4 regions of the Pantoea sp. CFCC18177 genome follow, and region 3 is predicted to be linked to each of the others. Evidence: riboswitches for the same ligand, from Rfam matches in the RefSeq annotation. Region 3 holds a riboswitch; each other region holds the start of a gene.
What was found. A riboswitch is a leader RNA that binds a small molecule or an ion and turns the genes downstream of it on or off. The one in region 3 is predicted to bind thiamine pyrophosphate.
Positions count from the first base shown of each region.

Region 1: it holds a riboswitch for thiamine pyrophosphate, as region 3 does, so the genes downstream of both, ACPUC8_RS06100 (LuxE/PaaK family acyltransferase) here and thiM (hydroxyethylthiazole kinase) in region 3, are expected to answer to the same signal.
Region 2: it holds a riboswitch for thiamine pyrophosphate, as region 3 does, so the genes downstream of both, thiC (phosphomethylpyrimidine synthase ThiC) here and thiM (hydroxyethylthiazole kinase) in region 3, are expected to answer to the same signal.
Region 4: it holds a riboswitch for thiamine pyrophosphate, as region 3 does, so the genes downstream of both, thiB (thiamine ABC transporter substrate binding subunit) here and thiM (hydroxyethylthiazole kinase) in region 3, are expected to answer to the same signal.

Region 1 is NZ_JBNBPL010000004.1:118,720-123,198, reverse strand. It holds gene ACPUC8_RS06105 (cation-transporting P-type ATPase) at 1-1,585, shown strand, start outside; TPP riboswitch at 1,666-1,793, shown strand; gene ACPUC8_RS06100 (LuxE/PaaK family acyltransferase) at 1,894-2,976, shown strand; gene ACPUC8_RS06095 (acyl-CoA reductase) at 2,973-4,424, shown strand; gene ACPUC8_RS06090 (3-oxoacyl-ACP reductase) at 4,451-4,479, shown strand, end outside.
Region 2 is NZ_JBNBPL010000041.1:6,164-10,642, reverse strand. It holds gene thiC (phosphomethylpyrimidine synthase ThiC) at 1-1,730, opposite strand, end outside; TPP riboswitch at 1,821-1,921, opposite strand; gene ACPUC8_RS25235 (Rsd/AlgQ family anti-sigma factor) at 2,149-2,655, opposite strand; gene nudC (NAD(+) diphosphatase) at 2,743-3,516, shown strand; gene hemE (uroporphyrinogen decarboxylase) at 3,556-4,479, shown strand, end outside.
Region 3 is NZ_JBNBPL010000002.1:6,673-11,151, forward strand. It holds gene fbaB (class I fructose-bisphosphate aldolase) at 122-1,174, opposite strand; gene thiD (bifunctional hydroxymethylpyrimidine kinase/phosphomethylpyrimidine kinase) at 1,323-2,123, opposite strand; gene thiM (hydroxyethylthiazole kinase) at 2,120-2,908, opposite strand; TPP riboswitch at 2,942-3,036, opposite strand; gene ACPUC8_RS02130 (hypothetical protein) at 3,362-3,565, shown strand; gene ahpF (alkyl hydroperoxide reductase subunit F) at 3,632-4,479, opposite strand, start outside.
Region 4 is NZ_JBNBPL010000006.1:89,444-93,922, reverse strand. It holds gene ACPUC8_RS08265 (MFS transporter) at 1-157, opposite strand, end outside; gene sgrR (HTH-type transcriptional regulator SgrR) at 412-2,073, shown strand; TPP riboswitch at 2,109-2,201, shown strand; gene thiB (thiamine ABC transporter substrate binding subunit) at 2,250-3,236, shown strand; gene thiP (thiamine/thiamine pyrophosphate ABC transporter permease ThiP) at 3,236-4,479, shown strand, end outside.

The sequences.
Region 1 (4,479 bases), on a different contig from region 3:
CAAATCAGATGATGCAGTCCCTGTTACGGTCACTGAAGACTCATTGCTGGGGCGCTATCTGCGCACCATCGATCTGTGCAATGACAGCCAACTGATTAAGGATGACAGCGGGTTCTGGAAAATCACCGGCGGCCCGACGGAAGGCGCGTTAAAAGTGTTGGCGGCCAAGGGGCAGTTGCCGGTGGTGACCACTGAACTGCGCAGTAAAATTCCGTTTGATTCGCAATACAAATACATGTCGACGCTGTATCGCATCGGTGATGAGGAGCGGATACTGATTACCGGCGCACCGGATGTTTTATTCAGGCTGTGTCAGCAGCAGCAAACGGAAGCGGGCCTGCAGCCGCTGGATCTTCCGTGGTGGGAGGCCAAAATCGAGGAATATGCGCGGGAAGGTCTGCGCATGGTGGCGGCAGCCTGGAAACCTTCCTCACCGGGGCAAACAGAGTTAGATCACGCTGACCTGCAGCAGGGGGTGATCTTGCTGGGCATCGCCGGGATGATGGACCCACCGCGCCCTGAAGCGATCACCGCGATTGGTGACTGCCTGCAAGCCGGTATCCGCGTGAAAATGATCACCGGTGACCACCCGCAAACGGCGATGAGTATTGGTCAGATGCTGGGTATCGGCAATGCCAACAGCGCCATTACCGGGCGTGAGTTAGAAGTGATGGACGATCACCAATTGAGCGAAGCGGCGCAGACCTACGATATTTTTGCCCGCACCAGCCCCGAGGATAAGTTCCGTCTGGTGCAGGCGCTGCAGAGTAGAAAAGAGGTGGTCGGGATGACCGGGGACGGCGTGAATGATGCGCCAGCGCTGAAACAAGCCGATGTTGGCGTGGCAATGGGGATTAAAGGCACCGAAGTCACTAAAGAAGCTGCCGATATGGTGTTAACCGATGATAACTTTGCCACCATTGCCAGCGCGGTGCGAGAAGGGCGTCGGGTGTACGATAACCTGAAAAAAACCATCCTGTTTATCATGCCCACTAACCTTGCACAGGGCTTGCTGATCATTATCGCGCTGTTGGCGGGGAACCTGATTCCTCTCACGCCGGTACTGATTCTGTGGATGAACATGGCGACGTCCGCCACGCTCTCCTTTGGCCTGGCTTTTGAGGCGGGAGAGAAGAACATCATGCGCCGCCCACCACGCGATCCTAAGCTGCACGTGATGGACGGTTTTGCGGTCTGGCGCGTGATTTTTGTCGGTTCGATGATCGCCGTCAGCGCCTTTGTGCTGGAAGCCTGGTTACAGCCGCGTGGCTATTCCCCTGAGTTTATCCGTACCGTGTTACTGCAAACGCTGGTGACCGCACAGTGGTTCTATATGCTCAACTGCCGCGTCTCCGATGGCTTCTCGTTGACTAAAGGCTTACTGATGAACAAAGGGATCTGGATTGTCAGTGCGGTGCTGTTAGTGCTGCAACTCCTGATCATCTACGCGCCCTTTATGCAGATGCTGTTTGGCACCACCGGACTTCCATTCCGCTATTGGGTGATCACCTTCATCATTGGATTTGTGATGTTCCTGATTGTTGAAATCGAGAAGCCGTTAACCCGCAAATTCAGAACCGCGTAAACATCAACAGCACCCGCACACGTGGGTGCTGTCCTTTTTCTGCTGGCTTGACACCTGAGCGAGCAACATCCTAGACTGCCGCTTGTTCCAAGGGGTGCCCGAGTAGCGGGCTGAGATTCTACCCGCTGGCGATTTGTCGCTGGCAACGTAGTGACCCTCCGAACCTGATCCGGCTAATACCGGCGTAGGGATGCGGGACACAGGGCACTTCCACGCCCTGATTCCATCTTTGTGCTTTGTAGCGGACAGAACATCCTCACCAGGCTTTGCCTGATAGAGACCTCGCACAATCACAGTAGGTGGAATCCATGACCGAAGCTGCACTTATCGATGCGCTACTGACCTTTCTGTCTCGTCAGGACACCAGCGATGACGATTTCAACCGTCTGGCACTCGCTATCTTTGCTTATCAGTTTGAGCACAATCCACCTTACCGCCGCTTTGCCATTAAGCGTGGACGTACACCATTCACGGTAAAACACTGGCGCGCCATCCCCGCTATCCCAATCACGGCTTTTAAAGATCTCACGCTGAGTTGCCATGCCACGGATGACGTGGAGGCGATATTTATGACCAGTGGCACCACTGGCACGGTGAAAGGGCGCAGTTATCATCCCACGCTGGATGTATGGAAATGCTCCATGACGCTCAATTTCCGCCAGCGATTTATGGCAGGCCGGGAACGTATCCGCATGGGCGTCTTATTCCCCGATAGCAGCGCATTGCCGAACTCCTCACTGGCGCATTACCTGACGCTGGCAAAACACACCTTCGGCACACCCGACAGTGCAGTGATGTTGAATGACAGTGGCATTGACTGGGCGCGTTTGTTTGCCGCACTCGATCAGGCCGAGATCTGCGGTGAGCCTTATGCTCTGCTGGGGGCCAGCTACAGCTTTGTGCATCTGATGGATGAGTTGCAACGTCAGGGGCGCTGTTTTTCCTTGCCCGAGGGCAGCCGGATACTCGACACCGGCGGATTTAAAGGGCAGTCACGCGAGGTCGAAGCCGACGATTTTTACAACGCGCTGACCAAAGCGTTGGGCGTACCGCGTGAACAGTGCATCAACATGTATGGCATGACTGAACTCAGCAGCCAGTTTTATGACAACGGCAATGTTGAATGCCCGTCGGTAAAATCAGGCCCGCACTGGATCCGTACGCGGGTGGTCAATCCACTTACGGGTGAGGATGTGCCCGAGGGGGAAATCGGGGTGCTGGTGCATCACGATCTGGCCCATTTCAATTCGGTGTCGGCTCTTCTGACTGAAGATGCAGGCGTTGCCGTAGCAGGCGGTTTCCAGTTACTGGGGCGGGTGACGGGCGCGGATGCAAAAGGGTGTTCACTGGCGATGGCCGAATTTCTCGCAGCCACGCAAGGTGCCCTGTGAAAGAGAGCGCGGGTTACCTGCCGAGCGGCTTCACATCGTCCGAGGTGCAGTGGCATACGCTGAGCTTCACCCATCATGGTAAACAGCTGGATGTCGCCGTGCCGGATCTCAACGCGGCGCAAATCGAGAAGTTGAGCGGTCATATCCGCCGCCATGCGCGTGACTATCTGAGCACACTTAGTGTGACCAGGATTGTAGCCATCGTAGGTGAAGCGATTTCGCGTCTGCTGGACCGCAACCATCCACTGCGTAGCAAAGCGGAAGCGTTACTGCCCATCGTCACCGGTTTTGATGCCGAGATGATCCGCTCCGGGCTGACTGGCTATCTCAAAACCTTTCGCCAGCCTCAGTTGAAACGGTTCCTGGCAGAGGACTTTACCGATCCGCAAATACTGGATGATTTCCAGCCGCGCCCCAGCGGTGGCTTTGCGCGCGCGTTTGGACCTGAATTATTGCTGCATATCTGGGCAGGTAATGTGCCGGGGTTGCCGCTGTGGAGTTTGATTTGCGGTTTGCTGGTCAAAGCGGGCACGGTCGGCAAACTGCCCGGCGCAGAGCCGATGATGGCGGGATGGTTTGCCCAACTGCTGGCCGACATCGACCCGCAATTGGGTGAGTGCCTGGCGGTGGTGTGGTGGAAGGGCGGCGACAGCACGGCAGAAGCAGCGTGGTTCCAGCAGCCCGATGTGGTAATGGCTTACGGCGGCAATCCAACGCTTAGAGCGATTCAGCAGCAGCTTCCGGTCACCATCCGTTTTCTGCCGCACGGCCACAAAATCAGCATTGGCTTGGTGGCGCGGTCGGCGCTGGATGTGCGGCAGGGCACGGAACTGGCGCGCCGCGCCGCATTCGACATGATGCGCTATGACCAGGCCGGATGTTATTCACCGCAAATGCTCTTTGTGGAGCGCGGTGGACGCGTCTCACCGCAGGAGTTTGCTGCTTATCTCGCCCATGAGTTGCAGGTTCTGGCACGTAAATATCCACGTCGAATACTTTCGCAGGCTGAGGCCCATCACTTCGCCACTTGGCGCAGCACCGAAGAGATCCGCGCATTGCAGGGCGATCGCACCTTGTATGGCGAAGCAACCGATAGCTGGGCTGTGGTGTGTGTGGATGTAGGTGAAGCGCTCTCACCCACGGCGCTTGGGCGAACGTTGAAAGTGATTGCCGTGGATGACATTGAAGACGCGATTCCACTGATTGCCCGGCAAAAAATCTATTTGCAGACGGCTGCAGTGGCGGCTGAACCGGATGCACTGTTTCGCTTGTCTTCGCGACTGGGGAAAGTGGGCGTAACGCGTATCACCGCCTTTGGTGCAATGACGTCGCCCGCAGCAGGCTGGCACCACGATGGGCGCTTTAGCCTGCTGGATCTTGTCACCATGACCGAAATTGAACACGCAGCGGAACAGGCGGCAGAAAAATTCGCGCCTTACGCTGACTGAAGGTGTTTTTCTACAGGAGGTAATCTATGAAATTTGCTGATCGCACGGTTTTGGT
Region 2 (4,479 bases), on a different contig from region 3:
ACTTTCCCTGATTCCTGCGGCAAGGTTTCATCGTGGTAGGCTCGCGCGGTGTGCGGATCGAGTGCCAGATTGAATTGATCTTCCCAGCGGAATTCGAAACGCGCTTTCGACATGGCATTATCGCGGATCTGGGCTCCGGGATGCCCCTTCGCCAGATCGGCCGCATGGGCGGCGATTTTATAGGTGATCAATCCCTGTTTCACATCTTCTTTATTTGGCAGACCCAAGTGCTCTTTCGGTGTGACGTAGCACAGCATGGCACAGCCAAACCAACCAATCATCGCGGCACCAATTCCTGATGTGAAGTGATCATAACCGGGTGCGATATCTGTGGTGAGTGGTCCGAGCGTATAAAACGGCGCTTCATGGCAGTGCTCCAGCTGTTCGGTCATGTTACGGCGGATCATCTGCATTGGCACGTGGCCAGGGCCTTCAATCATCACCTGCACATCGTATTCCCAGGCGATCTTCGTTAGCTCACCCAAGGTGTGCAGTTCGGCAAACTGCGCTTCATCGTTGGCATCCTGAATCGACCCTGGACGCAGACCATCACCCAGTGAGAGGGCAACATCATAAGCCGCACAGATCTCGCAGATCTCGCGGAAGTGCAGATACAGGAAACTCTCCTGATGATGCGACAGGCACCACTTCGCCATGATCGATCCCCCGCGCGAGACAATGCCGGTCAGACGTTTGGCGGTCATCGGAACATAGCGCAACAGCACGCCCGCGTGAATGGTGAAGTAATCGACGCCCTGTTCGGCTTGCTCAAGCAGGGTGTCGCGGAAGATTTCCCAGTTCAGATCTTCCGCTACGCCGTTAACCTTCTCCAGCGCCTGATAAATCGGTACGGTTCCAATCGGCACCGGACTGTTTCGCAAAATCCATTCCCGCGTTTCATGGATGTAACGGCCTGTGGAGAGGTCCATCACGGTATCGGCGCCCCAGCGCGTTGACCACACCAGTTTCTCTACTTCCTCCTCAATCGATGAACTCACCGCCGAGTTGCCGATATTGGCATTCACTTTGACCAAAAAGTTACGGCCAATGATCATCGGTTCAGATTCAGGGTGATTAATGTTGGAGGGGATAATGGCTCGACCGCTGGCCACTTCCTGGCGGACAAATTCGGCGGTAATGTTTTCCGGCAGATGCGCCCCGAAGCTGTGCCCGGGATGTTGTTGCAGCAGCACTTCACCACGAATACGTTCGCGCCCCATGTTTTCACGGACCGCAATAAACTCCATTTCAGGCGTAATCATTCCCTGTCGAGCATAGTGCAACTGCGTCACACAGCGGCCGGTTTTCGCACGGCGTGGCTGGGGTAGGTGCTCAAAGCGCAGATGATCCAGTCCCTCATCGGCCAAGCGCTGCTGGGTATAACTGGAACTTAGCTGGTGGATCGCTTCGCTGTCATCACGTTCGGCAATCCAGCTGGCACGCAATTTCGCCAATCCCTGATGCACATCGATAGTGGCTTCCGGGTCACCATAAGCACCTGCGGTGTCATACACCGGCACAGCTTCATTCGGCTCAAGCTTAGGGTTCTCTCTGGTGCCGCCAATCTGAGTTGGGCTCAGCTGGATTTCGCGCATCGGTACACGAATATCCTCACGGCTACCGGTGATCCAGATACGTTTTGAGTTGGGAAAAGCGGTGCCTTGCAGTGAATCAATAAATTCCTGCGCTTGTGCACGTTGTTCACGACGAGAAGTTTTAGCAACAGACATAGCAAATTTCCTGATTTAAGGGGAAGTTGCTTGTCCAGAGTTCGGAAGGAGTAACAGAAGCGATACCGGGCGCCAACACGCATCGTTCTGGTTATGTCTACTCTTGTTCCCTTCGCAGGTACTAACCTGATCAGGTTCCGCGGATCCCGAATTAACGGTCTCAGCCCCGGGGGGCACTCCGACAAGGTGTGCGTTTGCGGTTTAAGCTACTTTGCTTGCCATTTCTCGCCTGGGCAGTGCTCGTGACCGTCACGTACTTCGTGTACGCTCCGGTCCCTGCGCGCTGTCCGTGCGTGAACTGGCTGCGCACGCTACGCTTAAACCACAAACTTGCCGCTCATAAAGAGGGCAATAAAAAAAAGCCCATTCAGCATAAGAGGGCTTTTTCGGAATAACAAGCCTTTTACATCTTTCGGGGTTAAGCAGGACGTGCAATGGGGCTCTCATTGGCGACCGGAACGCTTGCCAGCTGGTTATCCCAGGCCAGTTTTACCAGTTTATCCTCCAGCGTAAAACGTGACTCCAGTACTTCACCCACTTCGGAGAGCGCCTTCTGAAACTCAACACAGTTATCATCATTGATGGCTTGCTGAAGATGGCTGTCATACAGCTGCATGATGCTATCGGTGTTGGCCTCGAGCGCGGGGTAGATCTGAGACGCGGCAATTAACGGGCTGTCACCTTGCATTTCGTTGATGATGCGTTCGTAAATACTGAAATGCCCGGTGGAGAGGTAATCCACCAGATTGTGGCAAAACGCATCCAGTGCCTGTTCATCCAGCGCTGAAAGCGCATCTTTATTCGGCTTGATGCCAATTAACTCGTAATACGTGACGAGCAACTGTCGACGGGCGCGCAACCAAGTGTCGACTAATTCATTACCGCCACCTACACGCTCTGTCAGGTCATCTAACTGGGTCAGCATATGGGGCTCCAAGTGAGTTATAGTTGTTTATTCGACACTTAACATCAGGATTCAGCGTGCCATTTGACGCTAAGGACAACGAATAAGATGCAACGTGAGATCTCAAGCGTAGACGCTGGCTGGTGGATTGTCAGCCATGAGCAAAAACTTTGGTTGCCGCAAGGTGAGCTGCCGCATGGCTTATCGAGCGATTTTGGCTTAGTGGGTAGCGCGGGCATATTGATTGGCGAATGGCAGGGTGAAAATGTCTGGTTGGTGCGTGAATCACGCCCTGACAATATGGCCTCTGTTCGCCAGCTTATCGACGAAGATGTCGGCTTGTTCCAGATTGCTGGGCGCGGTGTACAACTGGCGGAGTTTTACCGTTCCCATCGCTGGTGTGGTTACTGTGGGCATGAAATGCATCTCAGTAAACGCGAATTTGCCTGCCTGTGTCACCATTGCCGTGAGCGCTATTACCCACAAATTGCTCCCTGCATAATCGTCGCGATTCGTCGAGGCGATGAGATATTGCTCGCCAATCATGCGCGTCACCGCAACAGCATTTACACAGTATTAGCTGGCTTTGTTGAGGTTGGAGAGACGCTGGAGCAGGCCGTGGCGCGAGAGGTGATGGAGGAGAGTAATGTGCGGGTCAAGAACGTCCGTTATGTCACTTCACAGCCGTGGCCATTCCCGCACTCTCTGATGATGGCGTTTATGGCGGAATACGAAGGCGGCGAGTTGCAGCATGATGGCAAAGAGTTACTGGATGCGGGCTGGTATCGCTATGACGATCTTCCGCTGTTACCCCCGGCTGGGACGGTGGCCCGTCGTTTGATTGAAGATACCGTTGCCCTGTGCCGCGCCAGCGCCTCGTGAAAATGCTACACTGGCGGCCTTAGCATGAGAGAGCCCATTATGAGTGAACTGAAGAACGATCGTTATCTGCGCGCCCTGTTACGCCAGCCGGTAGATGTCACACCGGTGTGGATGATGCGACAAGCCGGGCGTTATTTACCGGAGTACAAAGCCACGCGCGCTGAGGCCGGTGATTTTATGTCGCTGTGTAAGAATGCGGAGCTGGCGTGTGAAGTCACGTTGCAGCCGCTGCGTCGTTATGCGCTGGATGCGGCGATCCTCTTCAGCGATATTTTGACCATTCCCGATGCGATGGGGCTGGGGCTCTATTTTGAAACGGGTGAAGGCCCGCGTTTCTCCAATCCTATTACTTGCCGCGCAGATGTCGATAAGCTGCCGATTCCCGATCCCGAGCAGGAACTGGGATACGTGATGAACGCGGTGCGTACCATTCGTCACAACCTTAAAGGCGAAGTCCCGCTGATTGGTTTCTCTGGCAGCCCGTGGACGCTGGCAACCTATATGGTTGAAGGCGGTAGCAGCAAAGCCTTCACCAAAATCAAAAAGATGATGTATGCCGAGCCACAAACGCTGCACAAGTTGCTCGATAAGCTGGCTGACAGCGTCATTCTGTATCTAAACGCCCAGATCAAAGCCGGTGCTCAGTCGGTCATGGTATTTGATACCTGGGGCGGTGTGTTGACGGGGCGTGATTATCGCGAGTTCTCGCTGTATTACATGCATAAAATCGTTGATAGCGTGCTGCACGAAAATGAAGGTCGTCGTGTACCGATTACGCTGTTCACCAAAGGCGGCGGACAGTGGTTGGAAGCGATAGCGGCAACCGGTTGTGATGCGCTGGGTCTGGACTGGACCACTGATATTGCTGATGCACGCCGTCGTGTGGGTGACAAAGTGGCGCTGCAGGGCAATATGGATCCTTCCATGTTGTATGCGCCGCCAGCGCGTATCGAGCAGGAAGTC
Region 3 (4,479 bases):
AAACCGTCGGCGGCGCAGGCAGTTCGCTGGCGGCCAGCGCACAGGCCTTGGGAGCATACATCAGTATGTGACCAAGGACGCGCACTGCCCGCCAGCGAAATGGCCAGTAAGCCAGGTTTAATTACGCGATAGTCACATCTTTCGACAAATAGACATCCTGCACCGCATTAATCAACTCCACACCTTCCTTCAGCGACTTCTTAAACGCCTTACGGCCCAGAATCAGCCCCATTCCGCCCGCACGTTTGTTAATCACCGCCGTACGCACAGACTCTGCCACGTCGGTGGCCCCTGCCGAAGCACCGCCGGAGTTAATCAACCCTGCACGTCCCATATAGCAATTCGCCAGTTGGTAGCGCACCAGATCGATCGGGTTCTCGGTGGTCAGTTTGCTGTAAACCCGATCGTCGGTATGACCGAAGTTCACTGCCTTGTAACCGCCATTATTCTCCGCCATTTTCTGCTTCACGATATCCGCGCCAATGGTGGCGGCCAAATGGTTCGCCTGGCCTGTTAAATCGGCGCTGGCATGGTAATCCACGCCATCTTTCTTGAAATCATTGTTACGCAGATACGCCCACAGCACCGTCACCATGCCGAGTTCGTGCGCGCGCTCAAAGGCCGCTGAGATCTCTTCGATCTGACGACGTGATTGCTCAGAGCCGAAGTAGATGGTTGCGCCAACGGCGACAGCACCCAAGTTGAATGCCTGCTCTACGCTGGCATACAGCGTCTGGTCATATTGGGTCGGATAACTCAGCGTCTCGTTATGGTTGAGCTTGACCATAAACGGAATGCGGTGCGCATAGCGGCGCGACACGGATGCCAATACGCCATAGGTTGACGCAACACAGTTACAGCCGGCTTCAATCGCCAGCTCAACAATATTCCTGGGATCGAAATAGGCCGGATTAGCAGCAAATGAGGCACCCGCAGAGTGTTCAACACCCTGGTCGACCGGCAAAATCGACAAATAGCCGGTCCCTGCCAGACGTCCGGTGTTGTATAGCGTTTGCATGTTGCGTAATACGACAGGAGAACGATTGTTGTCGATCATGACACGATCAACATAATCCGCGCCGGGTAAATAAAGGCTGTCCGCTGGAATGGTCATGCAGCGATGTTGAAGAAGGGTGTCCGCTTCTTTGCCCAATAACTGTACGATGTCCGTCATGTTGACTCCTGAATAAATGGCTGGATGGGAACCGGCACCTGCCGATTCGCCTCCAACAGCCTGGACCGAAAAGCGCCAGGCTGGCAAATTGCTGACACCATTTTTCAGACGGATACGCAGTGAAAAAGCGGCAATCTGGCGTTACGCCCTACCACCATTGATGGAAATGGTGCACCGGCCCAATGCCCTTCCCGACTTCCAGTGAATCAGCATGCAGCAGCGCCTGTTGCAGCCAGGCTTTGGCCTCTTCTACCGTATCTGACCAGTTATCATGACGAGGGCGCAACGCCGCCAGCGCCGCCGAGAGCGTGCAGCCCGTGCCATGGGTATGTCGCGTATTGACGCGCGGGGCAGTGAAGCGCTGACGTCCTGCACGTGTAATCAGCCAGTCTGGGCTTTCGGCATCACTCAGATGGCCGCCCTTCATCAGCACCGCTTCGCAGCCGAGATCCAGCAGCGCATCGCCCTGCATCAGCATGCTCTTCTCATCCTGCGCCATATCGCGACCCAGCAGCGTTGCCGCTTCCGGCAGGTTCGGCGTGATCAATGAGACGTGCGGCAGCAGTAACTCACGCACGCTCGCCACCGCATCGGGTGACAGCAGCGGATCACCGCTTTTCGCAATCATCACCGTATCCAGCACCACAAATGGCAGGCTGGCGCGTTTCAGCCGCTGCGCGACCACTTCAACAATCGCAGTTTCAGACAGCATACCGATTTTGGCGGCATCGATGCGCACATCGTCCAGCACCGAATCCAGCTGCGCGCCAACAAAATCAGGTTCAATACGATACACCGACTGCACACCACAGGTATTCTGCGCCACCAGTGCGGTGATCACACTGGTGCCGTAAGCGCCCAACGCGGAGAAGGCTTTGAGATCGGCCTGAATACCCGCGCCACCGCTTGGATCGGTGCCAGCGATGGTTAAAGCATTGATGCGTTTCATGCCGCCACCTCCAGAGTCCAGAGTCCGTCAAGGAAAGCGGCGACAAAACTGCCGGGCCCCTGCACCTGACGTGCAGCCTGCTCACCCGCCAACGACATCACGCGGCACGCTGCTGCAATGTGCTGCAGGCGCTCGCCTGGCAAGCTGGCGAAAGCAGCAACCACCGCAGACAGTGCACAACCGGTGCCGACCACACGCGTCATCAAGGGGCTGCCACCAGGGATCGCCAGCGTGCTTTTACCGTCAGTGACGTAATCAACTTCTCCGGTTACCGCGACAACGGTTTGATATTTCTGCGCCAGTTGCTGGGCTGAGCTCAGCGCGGCATCCGCTTGATGCACGCTATCCACGCCACGCCCTCCAGCCGCCTGATTGGCTAGCGCAAGGATTTCAGAAGCATTGCCACGAATCGCGGCGGGTTGCAGGCCCAGCAGCTGTTGGCAGAATTCGGTGCGCAGTGATAACGCACCCACTGCCACCGGATCGAGCGTCCAGGGTGTTCCTGCTTTCTGCGCGGCCTGCACGGCGGCTAACATCGCATCGCGGCGGTCGCGGGTTAAGGTACCCACATTGATCAGCAACGCATCCGCGAAACCAGCAAATTGGGCCGCCTCTTCTGGGTCAATCACCATCGCCGGAGACGCCTGCAACGCCAGCAGCACATTAGCGGTAAAGGTTTGCACTACGTCGTTGGTCATGCAGTGCACTAACGGAGTTTGCTGCCGCAGTAAGTGCAGGGATTGCGCGAGCTGCGTAGTGGAGAGTATTTCAGGCTGGTGTGTCATAAAGCTCCCAACCGGCGATCAAGAAGGCGAATGCGGTCAGGCATCTGACTTCCCTACGCTGGCATTATCCAGATCAGGTCAGCGGGTGTATCTCAGCCCTGTATACAGGGGCACCCCGAGTCATGGCATGCAGAACATGCCGACGACAGGATAAGCGCAGTCGCGCAGGTTGTAAATTGTGGTTTGTGCGGTGAGAGAGAATAATTGCGCCACATCAAAATATAAAATATTCATCCTCCATCAATAAAATAAACATCACCCACCAGATCAATAACTGAAAATATATCCGCTTAATGTATTAATTCCTTTTTTAATCTACATAGGCAAAAACGCGGAAATTAAGATAATCAATACCACTAATTGATTAGCATCAACGCCTGACATCCCATAAAACGGCCTAATCCCCCTCCGGACTTGAAGACAGACTCTGCCCACCCAATTCCGGGATCGAAAATGAACCTAAAGTTATTCAGCTTTATTCCGCACGCACATCGTTGGCATCAGATTCGTATTTCCCGTAAAGGGGCAATTTCTCCTGGTGGTCGCCACTATTTTTCGACGCACATTGAAGCGCAGTGTAAAGGGTGCGGAGAACAAATACACAAAGTGTATTATCGTGATATTAGCGATGCTGAAGCGCGCCGCTGGCTGGGATAATCATCGGGCAAAAAAAAGCCCCGCAACACAAGGTGCGGGGCTGCTGCGTGGCTATCGCAATAAAACTTATTCAGCCGGTTGGGTGCGGATCAGATAATCAAAGGCGCTGAGTGAGGCTTTAGCGCCTTCACCGCTGGCAATGATGATCTGCTTGTACGGCACCGTGGTGCAGTCACCGGCGGCGAATACGCCTTTCAGGCTGGTTTCGCACTTGGCATCGATGATGATCTCGCCCATTTTGTTACGCTCCACCGCACCTTCGAGGAAGGTGGTGTTTGGCAACAAACCAATCTGCACAAAGATACCGCTCAGCGCGATCTCGTGGCTGGTCTGGTTGTTACGATCGATGTAGCTCAAGCCGGTCACTTTGCTGCCGTCGCCTTTCACTTCGGTGGTCTGGGCATTCAGAATCACATCGACGTTTTTCAGGCTACGCAGTTTGTCCTGCAACACTTTATCGGCACGCATTTCGCTGGCAAATTCCAGCAGCGTCACGTGCTCAACCAGGCCAGCCAGATCGATAGCCGCTTCCACTCCAGAGTTGCCGCCGCCGATCACCGCCGTGCGTTTGCCCTTAAACAGCGGGCCGTCACAGTGTGGGCAGTAGGTGACGCCTTTGGTGCGATACTGCTCTTCACCCGGCACACCCATGTTGCGCCAGCGTGCGCCGGTGGCGATGATGATGCTGCGTGATTTCAGTACTGCGCCAGATGCGGTTTCAATCGCGTGCAGACCGCCCTCTTTCGCCGCCGGAATCAGCTTAATCGCGCTCTGGGTGTCAATGACGTCTACATCGTAGTCATCGACGTGCGCACGCAATGAACCAGCCAGCTTAGCGCCTTCGGTTTTCTGGACGGAGATGTAGTTTTCGATGTCTACCGTGTCGAGCACCTGGCCGCCAAAACGCTCGCCCA
Region 4 (4,479 bases), on a different contig from region 3:
ATCCCACCCAAAACGGCCGCACCTGCACTTCACGCGTCAGGAACAGACTGAGCGTGGGTGCCTGTAAGGCCCCTGCCACACCCGTCATAAAGGACACAGCCATAAAAGAGAGATAAACCGGATTGAGACGGCGCTGGCGCGTTAACAGCGATTTCATGCAGAAATCCCTTTGAGGAGAATCGGACAACAGAAAAGAGGGTAGAAGATTCCACAGCAAAACGAAAAAAGCCAGCAGAGAAAACGCTGCTGGCGGTGAAAATGCACCCTACTCAGAAAGAGGTTCTACGTCGGCAGAACCGCTGGCAGAGCGCCATTCATTGCTGAATGCCTCCCGCTCTTCCATTGCTGGGCAGTATGCCTCTAATATGGGGCAGGAAAAACTGAGCGATTCTGAGAAGGAGTTCCCCTTTTATGTCCTCTGCGCGACTGCAACAGCAGTTCATCCGCCTGTGGCAAAGCTGCCAGGGCCAGGATCAGGAAACCACACTAAGCGAGCTGGCCGATCTTTTACACTGTTCACGACGCCATATGCGTAACCTGCTCAATGCCATGCAGGCCGCAGGTTGGCTGATCTGGCAGGCAGAGGCGGGGCGCGGTAAACGCTCCACTTTAAGTTTCAATTACACCGGTTTGGCACTCCAGCAGCAGCGCGCCGAGGATCTGCTGGAGCAGGATCGCATCGAGCAGTTGGTGCAACTGGTGGGTGACAAGGATCAGGTGCGCCAGATGATCGCCGCCCACCTTGGGCGCAGTTTCCGTCAGGGGAAACACATCCTGCGCGTGCTCTACTACCGCCCATTGCCTAATCTGCTGCCCGGCTCGCCGCTGCGTCGCTCTGAAACCCATCTGGCGCGACAAATTTTCAATGGCCTGACGCGAGTAAATGAGGAAAAGGGGGAAGTCGAACCGGATATCGCCCATCACTGGCAGCAAACCTCACCGCTGCACTGGCGATTCTTTTTGCGACCGGCGATTCGCTTTCATCATGGTCGTGAACTGGAGATGGAAGATATCATCGCCTCGCTGGACCGCGTGCGCACCCAGCCGCTGTTTTCCCATATCGAGAATTTGCATTCCCCGGCGCCCTGGACGCTGGATATCCACCTGAGCCAACCTGACGATTGGTTGCCCTGGCTGTTGGCTAGCGTCAGTGCCATGATCCTGCCGCGCGAATGGCCCACGCTGCGCCATTTTTCACGCCAACCCATCGGCACCGGACCCTACAGCGTGGTGCGTAATCAGCAGACACAGCTAAAAATCGCCGCCTGGGATGACTATTTTGGCTATCGCGCCTTAATTGATGATGTGTCTATTTGGGTATTGCCTGAGATCAGTGATGAACTGGTGTACGCCGGGGTGAAACTGCAGGGTGAAACCGCGGATGAGAAGTCCGAAGAGAGCCGGCTTGAAGAAGGCTGCTATTTTCTGCTGTACGATCAGCGGTCCGAACGTGGACGCGATGCCCATTTTCGCCGCTGGGTCAGCTATCTGTTCAATCCCATCGCCCTGCTGAACCATGCAGGAGTAGGTTATCAGCGCTACTGGTTCCCGGCGTACGGTTTACTGCCGCGCTGGCACCATCGTCGCGACCTGACGCCTGCCACAAAACCTGAAGGGTTAACGCAACTGACACTGAGCTGGTACAGCCATCATGTCGAACATGAGGGCATCGCAAATGCGTTACGTCCGCTACTGGCGGAACAAGGTGTTGAGCTAATTACCCAAGAACTCAGCTATGAAGCGTGGTTCGAGGGCGCGGGTGAAAGCGATATCTGGCTCGGCAGCGTCAATTTTACGTTACCACTGGACTACGCACTGTTTGCCCAACTGTACGAGCTGCCGCTGATGCATCACTGTGTGCCCATTGACTGGCAAGCCGATGCTGAACAGTGGCGACAAAAAAACCTGCCTCTGGCCGAATGGAGCAAACATCTGGTCAACAATGACTTCATCCATCCGCTGTTTCACCACTGGTTATTGCTTGAAGGTCAACGCAGTATGCGTGGGGTGCGCCTGAACACGCTCGGCTGGTTTGACTTTAAATCGGCCTGGTTTGCGCCGCCGGAGTTGTGAGGCTTTCACGCTGTCACAGAAGTGTCTAAACTAGGCCGTTCTCAACGGGGTGCCCTTTTCGGGCTGAGATAAACCCGTCGAACCTGATCCGGTTAATACCGGCGTAGGGATTTGAGATGTCCATTAACTCAGATCCTTTGCGACTCGAACTTATTATTCTCCTTAAGGAGCGCAAAGTGTTAAACAAAGTCCTGCCTCTGGTCCTGCTGGTTGCTGCCCCGGCTTTCGCCGCAAAACCAGTACTCACCGTGTATACCTATGATTCCTTCTCTGCGGACTGGGGCCCTGGCCCAGCGGTTAAAAAAGCCTTTGAAGCTGAATGTGGCTGCGAGCTGAAATATGTCGCCCTGAAAGATGGTGTGTCACTGCTCAACCGCGTGCGCATGGAAGGCAAAAACAGCAAAGCTGATGTGGTGCTGGGTCTCGACAATAATCTGGTGCAGGCCGCCGAGAAAACCGGCTTGTTCGCCAAGAGCTCCGTGGACACCAGCAAACTCCAGTTACCGGATGCCTGGCACAACGACACCTTCATTCCGTTTGACTACGGCTACTTCGCATTCGTTTACGATAAGAACAAGCTGAAGAACCCGCCGAAAAGCCTGAAAGAGTTGGTGGAAAGCCCTGAGAAGTGGCGCGTGATTTATGAAGATCCGCGCACCAGTACGCCAGGCCTCGGTTTACTGCTGTGGATGCAGAAAGTGTACGGCGATCAAGCACCTGACGCCTGGCAGAAGCTGGCAAAAAAGACCGTCACGGTCACCAAGGGTTGGAGTGAAGCCTACGGTTTGTTTCTGAAAGGGGAAAGCGATCTGGTGCTGAGTTACACCACCTCTCCGGCTTACCACATCATTGAAGAGAAAAAAGAGAACTACGCGGCAGCACCTTTCAGCGAAGGGCACTATTTGCAGGTGGAAGTTGCAGCTCAACTCGCCAGCAGCAAGCAACCGAAACTGGCGCAGCAATTTATGCAGTTTATGGTCTCTCCGGCCTTCCAGCAGACCATTCCCACCGGCAACTGGATGTATCCAGTGATTAAAAGCGATCTGCCAGCGGGTTATCAGTCATTGTCCAAACCGGCGACGGCGCTGCAGTTCACACCTGCACAAGTTGCTGACCATCGCGCCGATTGGATCAGCGCATGGCAACGCGCCGTTAGCCAATAATGCCCGGTTGGTTGATTCCTGGCACGGCCATCGCACTCCTACTCTGTGCGGTGGCGCTGCTGGCCTTTGGCGCGCTGGTCGTGGCCGCGCCAGTGACAGACTGGTGCGCCCTGCTCACTGACAGTTATCTGCATCATGTGCTGGCGTTCTCCTTTGAGCAGGCGCTGCTGTCGGCCCTGTTCTCCGTGCTGCCCGCCATTTTGCTCGCGCGGGCGCTCTATCGCCGTCGCTTCCCCGGACGAACGCTGTTGCTACGCCTTTGCGCCATGACGCTGGTGCTGCCGGTGCTGGTCGCGGTGTTCGGGCTGCTCAGCGTCTACGGTCACAGCGGCTGGCTGGCCCAACTCTGTGCTCTGTTGGGCCTTGATTACCGCTTCTCACCTTATGGTTTGCAGGGCATTCTGCTGGCGCACGTGTTCTTCAATCTGCCTTTGGCCACGCGCATTCTATTGCAGGCGCTGGAGAATATTCCCGGTGAACAGCGCCAGCTGGCCGCACAGCTTGGTCTGCGTGGCTGGAACCAGTTTTGTCTGCTGGAGTGGCCGTGGTTGCGCCGCCAAATCCTGCCCACCGCCGCGCTGATCTTTATGCTGTGCTTTGCCAGTTTCGCCACGGTGCTGGCGTTGGGTGGTGGCCCGCAAGCCACCACGCTGGAGTTGGCGATCTATCAGGCGTTGAGTTTCGATTACGATCCCAGCCGGGCGGCGCTGCTGGCACTGCTCCAGCTCGGTTGCTGCTTAATGCTGGTGCTGTTAAGCCAGCGCTTTAGCAAAGCCATCCCCACGGGCAGCCAGAACATTCGCGGTTGGCGTGACCCGCAGGATTCCTGGCAGGCACGCATCAGCGATACCCTACTGATTGGCCTTGCGCTCTTGCTGCTCCTGCCGCCCTTAGCCGCAGTGGTTGTTGATGGCTTACGCGGCGGCGTGGCGGGCGCGCTGCAACAACCTGCGCTGTGGCAGGCGACCTTGACGTCACTGCGCATCGCGCTCGGTGCCGGGCTGCTGTGCGTGATACTGACCATAATGCTGCTGTGGAGCAGCCGAGAATTACGCCAGCGCCAACGTAAGGTGGCGGCTCAGGCGATGGAACTGAGCGGTATGCTGATTCTGGCGATGCCCGGCATCGTGCTGGCCAGTGGATTCTTCCTGCTGTTCAACGCCACGGTCGGTTTGCCACAGCGGGCCGACGGGCTGGTGATTTTCACCAATGCGTTGATCGCCATCCCTTATGCCATGAAAGT